2 linked regions of the Bdellovibrio bacteriovorus genome follow. The main gene of each other region encodes a partner of the protein of the gene in region 2 in a complex. Links are inferred from orthologs where the notes say so. Each region holds a gene or a part of one and is shown on either strand. Other genes may lie near its edges.

Evidence for each region.
Region 1: the proteins of AZI85_RS07335 (region 2) and dnaN are in contact, whole or in part, in a cryo-EM structure (PDB 8GIZ), measured with the Escherichia coli proteins. The link is inferred for Bdellovibrio bacteriovorus from one-to-one orthologs.

The regions. Positions count from the first base shown.
Region 1 is NZ_LUKF01000001.1:557,974-567,232, reverse strand. The notes cover bases 6,333-9,259. They hold dnaN (DNA polymerase III subunit beta), read right to left. Parts: upstream 8,386-9,259; coding sequence 7,279-8,385; downstream 6,333-7,278. Other genes in these bases: dnaA (chromosomal replication initiator protein DnaA), read right to left, coding at 8,613-9,259; recF (DNA replication/repair protein RecF), read right to left, coding at 6,333-7,279. Also shown: AZI85_RS02815 (hypothetical protein), read right to left, coding at 1-147; AZI85_RS02810 (AtpZ/AtpI family protein), read right to left, coding at 154-378; AZI85_RS02805 (tetratricopeptide repeat protein), read right to left, coding at 378-1,175; gyrA (DNA gyrase subunit A), read right to left, coding at 1,177-3,660; gyrB (DNA topoisomerase (ATP-hydrolyzing) subunit B), read right to left, coding at 3,687-6,104; more of recF, read right to left, coding at 6,152-6,332. UniProt on the Escherichia coli protein: Confers DNA tethering and processivity to DNA polymerases and other proteins. Acts as a clamp, forming a ring around DNA (a reaction catalyzed by the clamp-loading complex) which diffuses in an ATP-independent manner freely and bidirectionally along dsDNA.
Region 2 is NZ_LUKF01000012.1:119,680-128,754, reverse strand. Bases 2,976-5,718 are described here. They hold AZI85_RS07335 (ATP-binding protein), read right to left. Parts: upstream 4,948-5,718; coding sequence 4,003-4,947; downstream 2,976-4,002. Other genes in these bases: AZI85_RS07325 (hypothetical protein), read right to left, coding at 5,603-5,718; tmk (dTMP kinase), read right to left, coding at 4,955-5,590; AZI85_RS07340 (TatD family hydrolase), read right to left, coding at 3,218-3,988; AZI85_RS07345 (S1 family peptidase), read left to right, coding at 2,976-3,217. Also shown: AZI85_RS07355 (beta-sandwich domain-containing protein), read right to left, coding at 1-1,138; tpx (thiol peroxidase), read right to left, coding at 1,517-2,017; more of AZI85_RS07345, read left to right, coding at 2,363-2,975; more of AZI85_RS07325, read right to left, coding at 5,719-6,766; AZI85_RS07320 (metallophosphoesterase family protein), read right to left, coding at 6,890-7,681; AZI85_RS07315 (diacylglycerol/lipid kinase family protein), read left to right, coding at 7,664-8,575; AZI85_RS07310 (hypothetical protein), read left to right, coding at 8,673-8,894; AZI85_RS07305 (hypothetical protein), read left to right, coding at 8,957-9,075. UniProt on the Escherichia coli protein: Part of the beta sliding clamp loading complex, which hydrolyzes ATP to load the beta clamp onto primed DNA to form the DNA replication pre-initiation complex.

The sequences.
Region 1 (9,259 bases), on a different replicon or contig from region 2:
CCAGCCCCAACCCAGTAATAAAAAGCTAAGAAAGATGGTTGAAGACCCCGCCACAAAGGATAGCGCGTGTTGCGGTGCGGAAAAAAGATGCAAAAGCAGGCCGCCAAGAACGATCACAAAGATTTGCGCTATTAAAATAGGTTTCATGGCTTCCTAGGGTTTGTCGGAATCTGAATTCTTCTCATCCTCTTTTTGCAGCTTACGAAGAAGCCAGATGACTCTCCATAACCAACCAATCAAAGCCGCAAAGGTCAAACCCACAAAGATAAGGCCTTTTGTTTGATACTTTTGATCGAGGAATTGCCCTAGGTAAAAACACCCCAAGATCAAACCGACAAGTTCAAAGCCCATGGATGCAAAAATTATATACTTCTTCATTACTTCCTAAAGCCTTTCGCTCCCGGAGCATTTTTCATGCGCTCTTGCATGCGCTTGATTCGAAGTTCGATGTATTCAGGTGGATTGTATTTTTCTTTATGGGCTTCAAGAACGGCAATGGCACTCTTAAAATCCAAATTTTCTTCATAACAAACAGCCAAAGTCAGCGCGACGTTTTCTTGAATCGCCTTTTCAGGATACTTTTGAATGAGCTCTTTAAATATCTCTGCTGCTTTTGCGAAGTCTTTGCGCGCGACCAAGATATTTCCTTTTAACATCAAAGCACTAAAGCGAGTGTTTTCATCACCTTTAAGTTTTAAGAGTGAATCAATCTCGGACTCAGCTTGAAAGAAATTATTCTGATAGTACTGAGCACGCGCGATGTTCATCTTATATTGAGCCGCCTCTAGATCCGTGTGAGGCATCTGTTGAAGCTTACTATATTCAATGATCGACTGCTGATAGTTCTGAAGATTATTAAAATAAATCGCCGCTATTTGCTTTTGCGATTCTAGGCGCTCTTTTTCGTCGGTGGAATGCAAAACAATGAAATGATGATAATCAACGGCTTTATTGAAATCTTTGATCTCAAAAAACGAAATGCGTGCAGCTTCGCGAGCGGCTTCTAAAGGATATTTTGTCGGAGCATTTCTTTTGATGACTCGATCTAAATAGCTCAGGCCAATACGGTAATGTTCCTGAGCTATTTCTTTTTGGGCTTGCTTATAATCCGCCTCCTCTTGGGAAGAGCAGGCGGTGAGGGCCAGCACTAAGACAATCAGAAGGCCTCTGACCATCTTAGTGAGTGACTCCTGCCGGAGCCGGTGTTGATTCTTCAGTTGCATCATCTTCTTCAACGACTGCAACACCTGTCACGGTTTCTTCTTTTTCATCGATATTGATCAAACGGACACCTTGAGTGTTGCGTCCTAGAACAGAGATGTCCGTCACTTTCATGCGGATAACTTGTCCTTTATCAGTGGAAAGAATAAGTTCCATTTTTTCTGAAACTTTCTTCGTACCGATAACCACGCCCACTTTTTCCGTCGTTTTCTGAGTGATAATACCAACACCACCACGAGATTGGATGCGGTATTCGCCTGTTTCAGAGCGTTTACCGTAACCTTTTGATGTCACCATCAAGATAGTGTCTTTCGTGTTTTTCTCTAAAACTTCCATCGCCACAACGATGTCGTCTTTAGCTAAAGTGATAGCTTTCACACCACGAGCCGTACGACCCATTTCGCGCACGTCGGCTTCGTTAAAGCGGATCGACATACCTTCTTTAGTCGCAATGAAGATATCACTTTGACCGTCAGAGATCTTAACGTCGATAACGCCGTCTTCAAGATCTGTCGTCAAAGCTATGATACCAGCGGCTCTTGGATTCGCGAATGAATCTAAAGATGTTTTCTTAATCACACCTTTTTCAGTCAACATAACAACGTATTTGTTTTCGCTGAATTCATCCACCGGAAGAATCGCACGAACACTTTCACCACTTGCTAGCTGAACGACGTTTGCCAAAGATTTACCCTTAGAAGTGCGGCTTCCTAGAGGAAGTTTATGCACTTTACACCAGTAAACTTTACCCTTGTCCGTGAAGACAAGAAGCATAGTCTTAGTCGAAGCGGAGAATAGATCTGTAACGTAGTCTTCTTCTTTCGTTTCCATGCCTTTTAAGCCTTTACCACCACGTTTTTGCACGCGGTATTCAGCTGTCGGCATACGTTTGATAAGACCTGTGTTGGTAACAGTGACAACCATGTCTTCATCAGCGATCAAATCTTCGTCTTCAATATCATCAAGGTTACCTTGGATTTGAGTACGACGAGGATCTGCGTAACGTTTTTTAATATCTTCTAGTTCGCCCACGATAATTTTGTAAATTTCGCGAACATCAGCAAGAACGAACTTCAACCAGTCGATTTGTTTCATCAACTCTGCAAGTTCTTGGATGATTTTATCACGTTCTAAACCCGTCAAACGTTGCAAACGCATTTCAAGAATCGCAACGGCTTGGCGTTCTGAGAATTCAAATTTCGACATCAAGGCTTCACGAGCCGTCGTCGCTTCTTTGGAAGCGCGGATCGTTTTGATCACTTCTTCGATGTGATCCAGGGCTTTTTTCAAACCTTCCAAAATGTGCGCGCGCTCTTGGGCTTTTTTAAGTTCGAAGATACAACGTTTCGTAACAACGTCACGACGGTGATCAACGAAAGCTTCAAGCATGCCTTTAAGATCGAAAGTAACCGGTTGGTTTTTCGCATCCAAAGCCAGCATGATGATACCCAAGCTGATTTGCATTTGCGTATATTTGTAAAGGCGATTCAAGATCACGCTGGCGTTTTCACCGCGTTTCAATTGAATCACGATACGCATACCTTCACGAGAAGACTCATCGCGGATATCAGAGATACCTTCAATTTGTTTGTCGCGAACAAGGTCTGCAATGCTTTCGATCAATTTTGCTTTATTAACTTGGTAAGGGATCTCAGTAACGATGATCTCTTCACGGTCTTTACCCGGTACAATTTCCGCAACCGCTTTCAGTGTGATGATACCACGGCCTTTTTTATAGGCCTGCAAGATACCTTCACGACCTGCGATCACACCGTAAGACGGGAAGTCCGGGCCCTTAATGTGAACCATCAAGTCTTCAAGAGTACATTCAGGTTTATTGATAAGTTCAATACAACCATCAATCACTTCGCCCAAATTGTGCGGAGGAATATTTGTCGCCATACCAACGGCGATACCGGAAGAACCGTTCACCAAAAGATTTGGGAACTTCGCAGGAAGAACTAGAGGAATCTGCAAAGAGTCGTCGTAGTTCGGTCCGAATGGAATAGTTTCTTTATCGATATCTTGCAGAAGTTCTTCCGCAAGGTGAGTCATACGGATCTCAGTGTAACGCATAGCTGCCGCGCTATCACCGTCGATAGAACCGAAGTTTCCTTGTCCATCCTCAAGTGGATATCTCAAAGAGAAATCCTGGGCCATACGAACCATAGTTTCGTAAACCGCAGAGTCACCGTGAGGATGGTATTTACCGATTACGTCTCCGACCACACGAGCAGACTTCAAGTAAGGTCTGCCAGGTCGGTTGTTCATTTCACTTTGTGCAAACAAGACACGGCGATGAACAGGTTTTAGACCGTCACGAACATCGGGTAGGGCACGACCCACGATAACGGACATCGAGTACTGAAGGTAGGCATCACGCATTTCCTTACTGACATCGACGCGGGTTACGCCTTTTTCTTCATTATTATTTTCCATAACTTCACCAACTTAAAAAACTAAAATTAAACGTCCAAACTACGAGCAAGAAGGGCATTGTCATGGATGAACTGACGACGCGGTTCAACCATTTCACCCATCAAGATTGAGAATGTCTCATCCGCTGCAACAGCATCATCGATATTTACTTGAAGAAGAGTGCGGTTTTCCTTATTCAGCGTAGTTTCCCACAACTGCTCAGGATTCATCTCGCCCAATCCTTTGTAACGTTGGATGTACATTCCTTTTTTCGTAGATTCCATCACGTGAGTGTAGAATTCGTTGTAGTTATCGAATTCGATTTCTGTTTCACCTTCCAGGATTGTCATTGGAAGAGTGCTGACACCTTGGATGTCATTCCAGATTTTACGAAGCTCGATGATTTCCGAAGAACGCAAGCTTTCAAGACTGAATTTCGTCGTCATGCGATCTGCGTAACGAACAGTGTAGATGTCAGCATAAGGTTTTCCTGTAGCTTCATCTGTTTTAACTTCGCCTTTGTATTCAGTGATACCCAGCTTTTGATTTCCTTTAATCCAGTCGCCTAGATCATTCAAAGATGTTTGGATTTTTCCAGCATCTGCAAAAGTCTTTTCGAAATCACCAATTTTGCTTAACAAGAAATACAAAACGTCTCTGTCGTATTTTTTCGAAGACACACGTAAAAGATCGTTGAATCTTTGGATGTTCAAAATCAGTTGGCGAAGATCTGCTTCTTTCAAGCTCTCTTTCCCTTTGATTTTGAAAGCATTAAGACCAGAACTCAAAAGGAACTCAGTCAATGCCGCTTCGTTTTTCAGATAAGTTTCTTCTTTACCTTTTTTCGCACGGTAAAGAGGTGGCTGAGCAATGTAAACATAACCGCGCTCAAGAACTTCTGGCATTTGACGATAGAAGAATGTCAAAAGCAGAGTCATGATATGCGATCCATCGACGTCGGCATCGGTCATGATGATGATTTTGTGATAGCGGATTTTATCCACGTTCACGTTGTCTTTGCCGATACCCGTTCCTAAAGCCGAGATGATAACTTTGATCTCTTCAGAAGAAATAATTTTATCAAAACGCGCTTTTTCCACGTTCAAGATTTTACCTTTCAAAGGCAAAATCGCTTGCGTACGACGGTCACGTCCTTGTTTCGCGGATCCACCGGCAGAGTCTCCCTCCACCAGGTAAAGTTCGCAAAGTGCAGGATCACGTTCTTGGCAGTCCGCCATTTTACCTGGCAAAGATCCACCATCCAACGCCGTCTTACGACGAGTTAAATCACGAGCTTTACGAGCGGCTTCACGGGCACGCGCTGACTCCACACACTTAGAAATAATATTTTTAGCAACCGAAGGATTGCGATCCATCCAGTCGGCTAATTTTTCATTTACCAGAGCTTCAACGATACCTTTGACTTCCGTGTTACCCAGTTTGGTTTTCGTTTGCCCTTCGAATTGAGGTTCACGAACTTTCACCGAGATAACCGCTGCCAAACCTTCACGAATGTCTTCACCCTCAAGGTTTGCTTTCAAATCTTTCAAAAGATTTTTTTCAGTCGCGTAAGCATTCGTTGTACGAGTTAAGGCCGCACGGAAACCCACAAGGTGAGTACCACCTTCGTGAGTGTTGATGTTGTTACAGTATGTGAAAATGGATTCCGAATAAGAGTCATTCCACTGCAAAGCGATTTCAACATCGACGTTGTCTTTTTCACCTCGGAAATAAACAACTTCATTGTGAAGAGATTTCTTAGATTGATTCATGTACTGAACGAATTCAGCCACGCCATTAGCGTATTGGAAATCTTGTTTTTTACCTGAACGCTCATCTTTCAAAGAAATATGAAGACCTGCATTTAGGAACGCAAGTTCACGAAAACGATTCGCAAGGGTTGCGAAATCGTAGATGACTGTTTCGTCTTTGAAGATTTGACGATCTGGTTTGAACGTCACTGTCGTTCCAGTTTTAGCGGAAGCTTCACCTTGAGCAACCGGCGCCACAATACGGCCGCGCTCGTAGTTTTGTCTCCATACGAAACCTTCACGATGAACTTCAACAGAAACACGATCAGAAAGCGCATTTACGACGGAAGCACCCACACCATGTAGACCACCGGATACTTTGTAACCACCACCGTCGAATTTACCGCCGGCGTGAAGTACGGTCATAACGATTTCAAGAGCAGATTTTCCATTTTTATGAGCGCCCACAGGAATACCGCGGCCATCATCTTCCACTGAAACTGATTCATCGGCATTGATCGTGACGTAAATGTGTTTGCAATGACCTGCAAGATGTTCGTCTACCGAGTTATCCACAATCTCATACACAAGATGGTGATAACCTTTGAAACCGGTATCACCGATATACATCCCTGGACGTTTACGAACCGCTTCAAGTCCTTCAAGAACCTGAATCGAGTCGGCGGAATATGTTTTTTGTTCTTCGACTGACACTGTGTACCCCTCACTGACTGCATACACTCTGGAAACCCAGAGCGAAGTTATTCATCGAGGATGTGACCATCCTTGATGCGCAAAACGGAAAGCTGATCGAGGCTGAAAGATTCAGGCAATGTGAAATCTGTCGTCGTCACAAAAATCTGCGTATTGATCTCGTGTAAGAACGTAATCAGTGCATCTCTTTTGGCTTTATCGAGTTCAGATAAAACATCGTCTAACATCAAAACCGGATAGGTTCCGTGAGCCTTCCTATGATACACAATTTGGGCCATTTTGAAAGACAATATGATGGCTCTTTGCTGCCCTTGGCTACAATAAAATCTTGAGTCTTTTTGCCCATATAGGAACACAATATCGTGCTTGTGAGGGCCTACCAGACTGGTTCCAGATGAGAGCTCCGCATCATGCAGTTCATTCATCCTTTTTTGCAGAGCAAATTGGACTTGTTCTCGGGAAAAACCCACCGCATTTTGATCCGAAATCACGTATTCCACCGAGATATCCACAGCGTCATTCTTCGAAATGTACTGCATGGCATTATTAAAGTCTTTGGAAAGACCAGCCAGTGCCGTGATCCGGGCGTAGCTTAAATCGGCCGCTAAACGCAAGAATTGGGGGTTTAGAGCGTCCAAAAGGTTCACCGTGACCGTTTTGTCGTTCAAACCCTCCAAATAGTTTTTAAGGATCTTATTGCGCGTTTTCAAAGCTTTGCGATATTCCGCGATCAAATCCGCATTTTTTCGTTCAAAGGTGATGAGCAACTCATCCACAAGTTCGCGGCGATGATCCGCACCTTCTTTGATCGATGCTAAACTTTCAGGACTGAACACGACACTAGCAAAAATTTTGCGAACATCGGTTGAAGAAACCTTCTTGTCATTCAAAGTTAAAACTTTGCGACTTTTGCTTAATCCAAGTTTGAGTTTGTAGTGAAGATCATTTTGAGTAATCAGCGCTTGAATCAATGCCTCTTGGTTATTCGAGTTGATCAAAGTGCGATTGTCACTGTAGCGGAAGGAGTCTCCTTGAGAAATTAGATACATCGCCTCAAGAAGATTTGTTTTACCCTGACCATTTTCACCGACGAACACATTCACACGCGGAGAGAATGGAACCACTACGTCCCGATAATTACGAAAATTAACAAGACGTAGCTTTTCAAAAATCATCAGATTCTCATAGGCATCACAACGCAAGTGTAAGACGTGTCGTTGTGAGGACGGATCAATCCCGGAGAAAGATGATCATTCAATTCGAAATCAATTTTGTCTTGGCTCATGCTCGTCAAGATATCAGTCACATACTTCGCGTTGAAACCGATTTTGATTTCTCCGCCTGCGTATTCAACTTCGATTTCTTCTTTCGCATCACCAAGCTCTGGGTTGTTTGAAGAAATTTCCATGCGGCCGTTTGAAAGATTCAATAACACCGCTTTGGATTTTACGTTCGCTAAAAGTGATACACGTTTTAGCGAAGTCAAAAATGCTTCACGGTGGATCATCACTTTTTGCGGAAGTTTCTGTGGAATAAATTGTTGATAATTCGGGTACTTTCCTTCGATCAAACGAATCATCAAAATTGTTGATGAATGTTTAAGTACGAATTGAGAACCTTCAATCGCGATTTCCACATTGCCATCGATGCCTTCTAAAATCTTTTTGATTTCATGAAGACCTTTACGAGGAATGATAACACCTTGAGTAGCTGCCACTTTCACTTCCGAAAGTGGTTTATTCACTAGACTCATACGGTGACCATCTGTTGCCACCATTTTAAATCCGCCTTGAGGTGAAAGTTCAAAGAACACACCGTTCAAGTGGTAACGAGTTTCATCGTTAGAAACTGAGTAGATTGTTTTATCAATCATCTCTTTCAACACACCGGCACTGATGCTGATGAAACCTTGAGAGTTGTATGTTGGGAAGATCGGATATTCTTCAGCAGAGATACCTACGATTTTTGAAGTGTACTTCCCTTGCTTGATTTCCAACCAGTTGTTTTCTTTTTTGATTAAAGTAATGGGACCTTCAGAAAGTTCTTTTGCGATTTCAAAAAGACTTTTTGCAGATACTGCCACTTTACCTGGCTGATGAACTTGAACCTTGGTTTGGTCAGTAAGGCTGACTTCCAAATCTGTGGCAAAGACTTTCAAAGCATTTTGGTCAGCTTCCAAAAGAACGTTGATAAGAATGGGCATTGTATTGCGCTTCTCAACAATGTTCTGTGTCTTTCCGATAAGGCTTAATAAATCTCTTTTATCAATTTCAAGTTTCATACAACCTCTTGAGCCCTCTTATTAACTATTACTATTAATATAAATAACTAGTAGTAGTAGTAGGGGCGTGGAAAACCTAACAAATCCCCTAAACCCATGTAAACACTAAAAAACACTTGTGGATAAAGACTCTGCATAAATCGTCTTAAACTCGGTTGATTTTGGGGGTAACTTGGATCCACATTTTAAGCCCCAATTTTTTCCTCAACCTTATCCACAGTCCACATTCACACCCCTGTGATATTGTGGATTCTCTGTTCTAAATCTTCGATATCTTTAGAAATATCTTGATCCGTGGATTGTAGATTCTTGACGCGTTCTAGGGCATTCATCACCGTAGTGTGATCTTTTCCGCCAAAAGCCTTCCCGATATCCACCAAAGATTTATCTAAGAACTTCTTTATCAAATACATCGCAATTTGACGTGGAACGACAATTGGTTTGGCGCGAGTCGAGGATTTAAGATCCAAAACACGCACTTTAAAATGATCAGCCACAAGCTTCATGATCTCTTCAACAGAGATCGTTGATTGCGTTTCATGGTGCGAAAGAATGCGTTTAACGAGCTCATGATCAATCGGCAGGCCTTGTAGTTCCGAGAACATTTTGACCTTTTTAAGATTGCCTTCAAGCTCTCTGATTGAACGTTTCGAGATTCTTGCGATGTAGTTCACAACATCTTCCGGCAAACGAACGTTAAATTTTTCGGCTTTATAACGCAGAATCGCAATACGCGTTTCTAAATCAGGCATGGTGATATCAGCAATCAGACCACGCTCAAGACGGGTGCGACTGCGGTCTTCTAAACCATGGATATCTTTCGGCATACGGTCGCTGGCCAAAATAACTTGCTTACGACTATCGATGAAGCTGT
Region 2 (9,075 bases):
CGCAGCGTAAAGATTTAAGAACCACTGAGGCATTGCGGTAGTAAACCTTTCCATCGTCAGCATCTCTCACGGCAATCAAGCCATTTGAATAACCACCCTCGACAACACCATTGTAGTACTTTCCGCTGAAAGGACCCGAGATCACGTTGTCACCAGCACAGTGTCCTGAAGCCGCACACTTAGAAGCCAACGCGATGATTTTGGTTTCACGACGATAGACTTTTCCATCATCATCGTCCGTCACAAAAACCAGACCGTTGACATATACTGAGTGAATCACTCCCGTATAAAACTTGTTATCAGTGAAAGGCCCTGACAACACTCTCACGCCCTGACAGTAAACACCAGAAACATCACAGCGAACTCGCTTGCTGACGATATTGGAATTTCGTGTGTACGATTTTCCATCATCGTTATCGCGCACTAGGATTTGGCCGTTATTGAATATCTCGACAACTTTCCCAAAGTAGTATTTTCCATCAGAGAAAGGGCCCGAGATCACATCGTCACCGCGATTCAGGCGCGTGTCCTGATAAACCGGTGGCCGAGTGGAATCCGGTCTTTGCGGCGTCGGTGGCGCTGGTGGCGTGGGACGCGTAGGTTGTACGGGTGCCGTGACAGTGCGAAGTTTCATGACGGGTACTTCCCTATCCGCAATCGCCGTCAAAAGAATATTGGCTTCAGCTCCATAGGATTCAGCCACAACTTCAATTGAAACCACACGGTCACTTTGATTTAAAGTTTCGGAAGAGAGCACATTCCCAGCCTCTAACACATCCGAATTTTCTAACTGTCTTGTATTCACGCGAGCGCCCGTATCAGTAACCAACGTCACTCGGTGCAATTTCAACTTCTGCGCGGTGACTCGTAAGTCGATACGAACTAAAGACAGCGCCTGCTTCAAGTCCACTGTATAAAGAGTTCCGTTTGACTTTCTTGAAATCGAGTTGATCGACACAGAGCCCGCAAGCAGATTCGATGCTTGCGTATTTTGTGTGGGCACCGCCGGGGTTAGCACCGGGGCCGGGGTTTGGGTGGTTTCTTCATCGAAACCGGGAAGATCTTCAATACCTGAGGCTTGCGCTAAGTGGGACGTCAGCAAAGACATCGCCATTAGCGTTTTTGTAAACGCTTTCATAGTGTTCTCCGACTTGTTTTCTTAACGTACAAATTTTTAGAGTCGGACCAGTTGCCCCAAGAAATTACAGCCAGCCCAAATTCCGAAGCCGAATATTCCAAAGATCATGCCGTTACGGGAAGTTCCGAAAGTGATGCAGATTTGTTTAGAAACACCCTGGGTCGTTTAAAACTTCGACAGCAGACAATTCGTGGCGGCGCTGATGCTCCCTAAGAGAGCAGAGGGATAAATGAGAGGCAAAAAGAAAAGGCCGATTTGTCGTCGGCCTGCAAACATGCTTGTAATACAATTTTTATCAGAACCACGAATAACAAGTCCCGTTCGGTTCTTGATGGTTCGTGGCCTTATTTTACGCCAGCGGCTTAAAGGGTGACCGACCTAAGAAACCACTGCTGCCAAAGCCGCTTCGTAGTTCGGTTCATTCACGATTTCAGATACCTGTTCGCAGTGAAGAACTTTGTTGTCCTCGGATAGAACCACGACGGCTCTAGAAAGAAGCCCCGCCAATGGAGAATCTTCGATTTGCAATCCCCACTCTTTACCAAAACCGCTGCGGAATGACGATACGGTTTCACAGTTCTTGATGCCTTCAGCGCCACAGAAACGCGCTTGAGCAAATGGAAGATCGGCAGAGATATTCAAAACAACCGTGTTGTTTAATTTCGCCGCTTCTTGATTGAATTTTCTAACAGACGCCGCACATGTGCCTGTGTCTACGCTTGGAAAAATATTAAGAACTTTCTTTTTGCCTGCGAAATTGGCTAGGGATACTTCTGAAAGATCGTTTTTCACAAGTTTAAAATCTTTTACTGTTGTGCCTTTTGCCGGAAGCTCTCCAGTTGTTTTCACTGGGTTTCCTTTAAGAGTGATACTCGCCATATTAGCTCCTTAAGTTAGATTGAAAAATGACATACTCACGTTAATCCTGCGTCTAATATCGCGCAAGAAGAATGCCTCGCGCTGTCTTACATAGGTACGTTTGACTGGCTGACGCCTTTGTCGATTTTTTCAGGATCGAACAGCAACTATCGAAAACAAGATACGAGGTGGAGACTAAATCTTGACGCATTTGCTTACTGCCACCGCGGCAGTAGATTTGTCCTCTAAAGACGCATCCCAATTCCGCTGAATAGTTTCACTTGTCTTTAAACACCTTACCACTTCGTCACCTGAGTTCATACTCTACCTCAGATATTTCTTGGACCCCCATGCAAGGAGATGATCTTGAAAAAGTCACTGTTTCTATTCACAGCATCCACGATGCTCATCGCCTGCTCGCCTGATATCAGTTCCCACGACGCTCTGACATCAGCGCCAGGCACATCCGTCATTGGCGGTCAGCCCATCACGGAAAGAACAACCGAGGCTTCGCGCAGTGTGATTCTTGTTGAGATGACAAATCGCTTTGGCCAAGGCTTAGGTTTTTGTACGGGCACATTGATCGGGCCCCACACGGTCTTAACGGCAGGGCACTGTTTCGATAAACAGCGCCTGCCGTCCCTTTCCGGAGTGAACATCATCTTCACGACGAAAAAATATTCTATGTATCAGCGCTCCGCGGTCGCTCGCAAAGCCAGCGACTGGGAAATTCATCCCGACTATAACAGCACTAAAAAATTATATGACCATGACATCGCCGTGGTTCGCTTTGAAGTCTCTATACCCGATGGATTTCAGCCGGTGGATTTCGATACTGACAGACGTACCGACTACTCTAATGAAGAAGTCTATGTGTATGGCTATGGACGCTCGAAAGATTATACGGGAAGAAAAAACCAGGACATCTATGCTTATCTTGGTCAGCTTCATCGTGGCATCTTGAAGATTGATTCTTCCTACCATCGCTCCGACGATCGCTATTGGACTGTCAGCGGTGCCGACACCTCTATCTGCCAAGGCGATTCCGGTGGACCGCAGTTTTATCATAAAGAGGGCGTACTAAAAATTATCGGAGTAAATTCGGCCGTGCTTGGGCCTAAACTCGCCAACGGACAGTATAGCTGTATGGGTATAACTCAAGCCACAAAAGTCGGTGCGGCTTCAGATTGGATCATCAAAGCCATCGACAAAATGAACTAACTACCATTTTATTTTGGGGAACATCTTCAGAGCATTGATACGCGTTTGCTCGCAGAGCTGTTCCTCAGAAATGCCTTTGAGTTCAGCCACGAACTTCGCCGTATGAACGACGTAAGCCGGTGTATTCTTTTTTCCGCGCATAGGAATAGGTGCTAAGAAAGGAGCATCGGTTTCAACGTGAATACGATCCAGCGGCAACATCTTCACCGTCGCGCGAAGACTGTCGGCGTTTTTGAAAGTCACAACTCCACTGATGGAAATATTGAGCCCCACATCCAAAGCCTGCTTCGCAAGCCACTCCGTTCCCGTAAAGCAGTGAACAAGACCCGTCACTTCGCCTTTAAATTCTTTCAAGATCTCAATCGTGTCTTCTTCCGCATCACGCGTGTGAATTTCAATTGGAAGTTTCGTGCGTTTCGCGATTTCCAACTGCGCGCGGAAAGCTTCTTTCTGCTGTTCGCGAGGTGATTGGTCATAGTAATAATCTAAACCGATTTCCCCAATCGCAACCACGCAAGGTTCACTGGAATGTTCTTCAATGAAGCGGCCCGCTTCTTCGGTATAAACTTTTCCGTCATGAGGATGAACTCCCAACGTGCAATACACATCGGGATAATACTTACGGGCGATGTCCAAAACGATGGGATGATCACCAGGCTCGGTACCAATAGTGATGATTTTACGAACGCCGGCAGCTTTTGCATTGGCAATCGCAGCTTCGACGCCCTCTTCGAGCATGTTTAAATGAGCGTGAATATCAATCCATTCCATAGGGCTAGTATACCCTAGGGACGATGGGTAATAAAGAACTCTTCCATAACCAATTGAGGATCACGGTTGGCGCCAAAGGACTGCTCTACCTGCAGGGACTTCTGCATTAAAGCCAACAAGAATTCGCGGTTGTATTCGGCCAAGGTCTTAATGATCGGCGCCTGATCCAGATTCGTGATCTGAGTTTTAGCACCTTCTTGAAGATAGATAGCATCCTTCATAAAGCTGACCCAGTAAGAAATCAGACGCTGCCCTTGCGCACGATCTTTGAATTCCGTGCGCCAAGTTTCATTCAAAAGAAAATCCGCGTCCGTCAAAAACAAGTTCAACATCTCGACGGATTTTTGACGAAGCTCTAATTCAGGGCCTTCTTGCAACTGCGCAAGCTTCTCGAAACTTCCACGAGCCGCACGCAAAGCCCAAGCTGGCGCCTTCACTTTTTTCTGAAGATCTTCCGACGTCAAAGGTTTGAACTGTACAATGCGAGAACGCGAGCGAATGGTTTGCATCAAACCTGCAACACTCGGAGCGATCAAAAAGAAGAAGGTTCCTTCAGGTGGTTCTTCCAGAGTTTTTAACAAGGAGTTCGCGGCCTGCGGATTTAAATTCTGCGCTTGATCGATGATGATCACGCGATTTCCGGAAAGACTTTTCAGACTGAGGAACTCAATCACCTCGCGGGCTTGTTCCATCTTGATTTGCGCTCCGGAAGGCTCAATGACTTTTAGACCTTCATGAGTTCCTTGCGCCATTCGAAAACACGATGGACATTTGCCGCAACCACGAGGACTTTGTGGGCATGCCAGTGCTTGCGCCAAGCCTTTGGCGGTGAGCTTTTTTCCAATGCCCGCAGGTCCGACAAAAAGATACGTCTGCCCGGGCTTTCCCTGTTCAAAGGAAGCGACGAGCTTTGCGATAATATCTTGATGTCCTAAGACGAAATCGAGCAGTCGAGCCATCAACAACCTATTTCAAAATATTCTTTTCGGCCAAAGCCTTCAGAAGTTGTTGGAAAAGAACTTCGGGAGTTTCTTGGGCATTGAGCACAAGCCATGAAGACGCTTCAGCGCGAGCTTGCTTTAAAAAAGACTGGCGCACTTTTTCATGAAAGGAATCTGCTTCAGATTCAATGCGGTCTTCACTTTCTCCGTTAGCAGCACCTCGGCCTTGACGGCGCGAACGAGACTCTTCGACAGAAAGATCCAAAAGAATGGTCAGATCGGCTTTAAGCCCGCCCGTAGCGAAGTCATTTAAAGTCATCACGTCTTTTTCGGAAATATCACGACCGCCACCTTGGAAGGCCACAGAGCTTGCGGTGAAGCGATCACAAAGCACCCAAGTTCCTTTGGCCAAAGCTGGACGGATCACTTGTTCGACGTGTTGAGCGCGACTTGCTTCATACAAAAGAAGTTCAGTGCGTGGAAGTGGCGAAGGCCCTTCCGTACGAAGAATCATATTGCGAATTTCATCCCCAAGAGGTGTTCCGCCTGGTTCACGAGTGCGTTGAAAAGCCACTCCACGACGCGCCAACTCCCCTTCAAGGGCCCGCATCAAGGAGCTCTTCCCAGAGCCATCCAATCCTTCAAAAACCAAAAATTTCATTAAGGCCAACTTCTAATTAAAGACTACACTGCAGCTACGGCCACGGCCGTACGAAAGAACTTTGTCAGATATAGCGCGATAGACGTCAACAAAACGCATTCCGACAAGGCGCATTGAACCGCGAACGTCGCCAAATTCGAGTCTGACGTAGCCCTTCACTAATGGGGACACCGTGACACGAATAAGACTGTGGCGTTCAAAACGGTTGGTGAAAGTCAATAAGTCCGCCAAAGGAGGCGGAGGAAGACCTAAACTCGAGCTCAATCCTGCCGAGAAATACTCAGGTGATGACACGCTATAACCAGGCACCGCCGGCGGATAAAACGAGCTGCCTTTTAAAGTGTCCGCGCCACTGCGACGACCTAAAGTAATACCTGCTTTACCCACAAGACCTAAAACCGAAACCGCCGCTTTTGTATTATCGAAGTTTTCAGAGTTGTGGAAAATTTCAAACACGAATGCGCGCTTGGATTTATTAAACGCGAAACTTAAGCCCACTTCTTCAGCACCACCGCCGCCTTTGCGCAATACGCCTGTTTCCGCCAAGGCGCCTACAGAGACGCTTAAACCAAATTCATTTGAATCAATAACCAAAGGAGCCTGCGACCATAATTTATAATCAATTCCTTTTAAAACTGCTTGAACCGCTTGATGACTGCGCACCGAAAAAGTTCTTTTTTCTGAAGGCGTCTGTTCAACCGTTTTACCAAAAGCCTGTTTCGTTTTTACCTTCACGAAACTAAACGCATCACCAACCAGGCTGCCCGCTCCAAATACAAACTTTGTAGAGTTCATAATCCGAGCTGCATTCGCTAAGAACATCAAACGCATTTCTTGGAACTTTTGTTTTCTATCTTCAGGAAGACTTTCATAGGCCAGCATCGGGTCGGCCTCTTCAATAGAACCACCGCGCGCAAGAATCTGCTGCTTTACTTTTTCGGGAAGTTTTAAACCTAAGGCCGCTTTCATTTCTTCGCGGTCAGGATAGCGATCAAATTCATAGATCTTATCTTCGGCTATTTTGATAAGCGTGCGCTCGTGCTCAGCCACCTGAGCCTTATCAAGCACCTTCTCTTCTAACTCAGTCTCAATACGAGACGGGTCTTCAGCCCATGAATAAGCTGAAGGCAAAAGGAAAAGCAAAGCCACCAATAAGAAGCGCCATTGTGTTTTCATACTGGTGGGACTTGGGTGCAAAGCCAAGACCGGGCTATTTTGATTACTAAGTATTTGATTGGACGAGAACTCACATGTCTAAGCCTTCGACATCGAACCAGCCCAGGGCACTAGGAAGCAGCCTCACAGATTAATAAATGGTTCCCATTTAACGGACTTGTGAACTTCGCCCTTCGGAATGACAAAGCCTTCTTCTGAGAGAAAATAAGTCTCTATATTCACGCCCGCATTTTCCGTGGTGATGATGTGGAAGCTATTCACCTCGCCACGCAGACGATCCGACGTTGCACTCCCCGCGGACACATGCAAAATCTGATGACGTTCTTCATCCTTCACAGTCGCGACCCAGTTTAAATGCGAATGCCCGCTCAGAACTAAGTGCGGTTTCAAAGCCAAAACTCTTTTGGCTAGATATTCAGGCTGAATGCGCGCCAAATCTTTCGGTTGAAACAGCGGATGATGACAGGCAATCACCCGCAGAGCCGAATCCGGCGCCTTAGAAAAAGCGCTCTCGGCGCGTTCGATATCTTTTTTTAGAATACGTCCTTCTACAGGACGAAAAACACTGGCGGTGCGAAATCCCACGATGACCATTTCCGGATCTTCAAAAGTGTCAGTCGTCACGCTGCGGATAAAACGATTGTAGTTTCTCAAAGGTTGCAACAGTCGCGCGACGAAATTGTACAAAGGAATATCGTGATTCCCAGGAATCGTTAATACTGGAAACGGAGATCGTTTGATGAACTCGGCCGCAGCTTGATATTGGCCTTTACGGGCTCTTTGAGTCCAATCCCCCGTCATGACGATCAAATCCAGTTTTTGCTGTTGAGCCGCCAAAAAACTTTCTAGCGCCTCAATAGCCGGAGGATGAATGCGCCCGAAGTGGAGATCAGAAATATGCAGAATTCTCTTCATCAACACACTATGAAAAAGATCCTGGTGTTGGTCAACCCCAAGGCTCGGCAGGGCCATCAGGTGCAGGAAGAAATCACAGCATGGTTGAAAGAAAACGGCTACGAGGTGTTGGATCACAATCAGAAATCTGGCAGATCCATGGTTGAAGTCATCGATCATTTTGCAAAAGAAAATCCAGTTGTCTTGGTCTCCGGAGGCGACGGCTCTGTGCGCGAGGCCTTACCCGCTTTGATTCGTCACAATCTTCCGTTGCTTTTGATTCCTTCGGGGACCGCGAATAACTTAGCTCGCACTTTGAATATCCCGACGAATATCAAAGACGCATTAGAACTTCTTAAAACCGGACAGATCCAGAGTGTGGACACGGGAATTGTGAACGGCATACCTTTTATGAATGTGGTAGGCTTGGGTTTAAGCACTCAAGTCAATCGCGTCGTCCAATCAGACCTGAAACGCTGGCTAGGAGTTTTTGCCTTTATACTCACCGCCATCAAGGTTGTTTTACGAATGACACCTTTCTGGGTTCAACTGGAGTTTGACGGAAAAATTCACAGCGCTTTTTCCTGGCAAGTCAGTATCTGCAACGGCAGAAATTACGGGAACGGACTTGTCATTCACAAGGATGCTTCTTTGGAAGACGGCACTCTGCATGGTTTGAGTACAGAATCCAAAAAGTGGTGGCATTCTTTCGTCTTAATTCCCGCATTGATCACGGGAAAATTTAAACGAGAAGACGATGTGACAAGTTTTTCTGGGCAAACAATCCAACTTCGCACCAAACGCACCATGCATGTCGACGTGGATGGCGATGTGCGCACGACAACGCCTTTAAAAATCCGCGTCCTGCCTCGATCTTTAAATATTTTTGCACCCATTGAATCCCCTCAGACCTAACTCTTATTTTGAGTTTCAATTGCATAATAAACAGGACCTTTTGCAATTTTGCCGCACGTATTTGCTAAAATGAGGAATGTCATTTGAGGAGGTTCCAATGGCTGATAAATACATCAACAATATTCAACCGGTCTTTACCACACCTCAAAAGCCGATCGATAGGCCCAAACAATTTCATACGATGGAAGGCCCACCGGAAGAATTCATCAATGAATATGATGGAAAAGGCAAAGTGCCAACTCCAGAAGAAAGTAAGTCCTCATCTTCTTCTCCAGGTGAAAACTTAGAGAACGAAGATAAAGACAACTTCTCTCATTAAAAAGGCGCGCAACGCGTGCGCCTTTTTATTGCCTTCAATGTTACTGCGGCATACAAATTCGTATGCGTATTTTAAATCTTTTATTCTTTCTTCTATTTCCTATTCTCGTCTCTGCGCAGACTTCGACTTCTGAACCTGCTGCTCCAGAGGCTGAAAGAAATCAGCTTGAAAAGATCGCCTC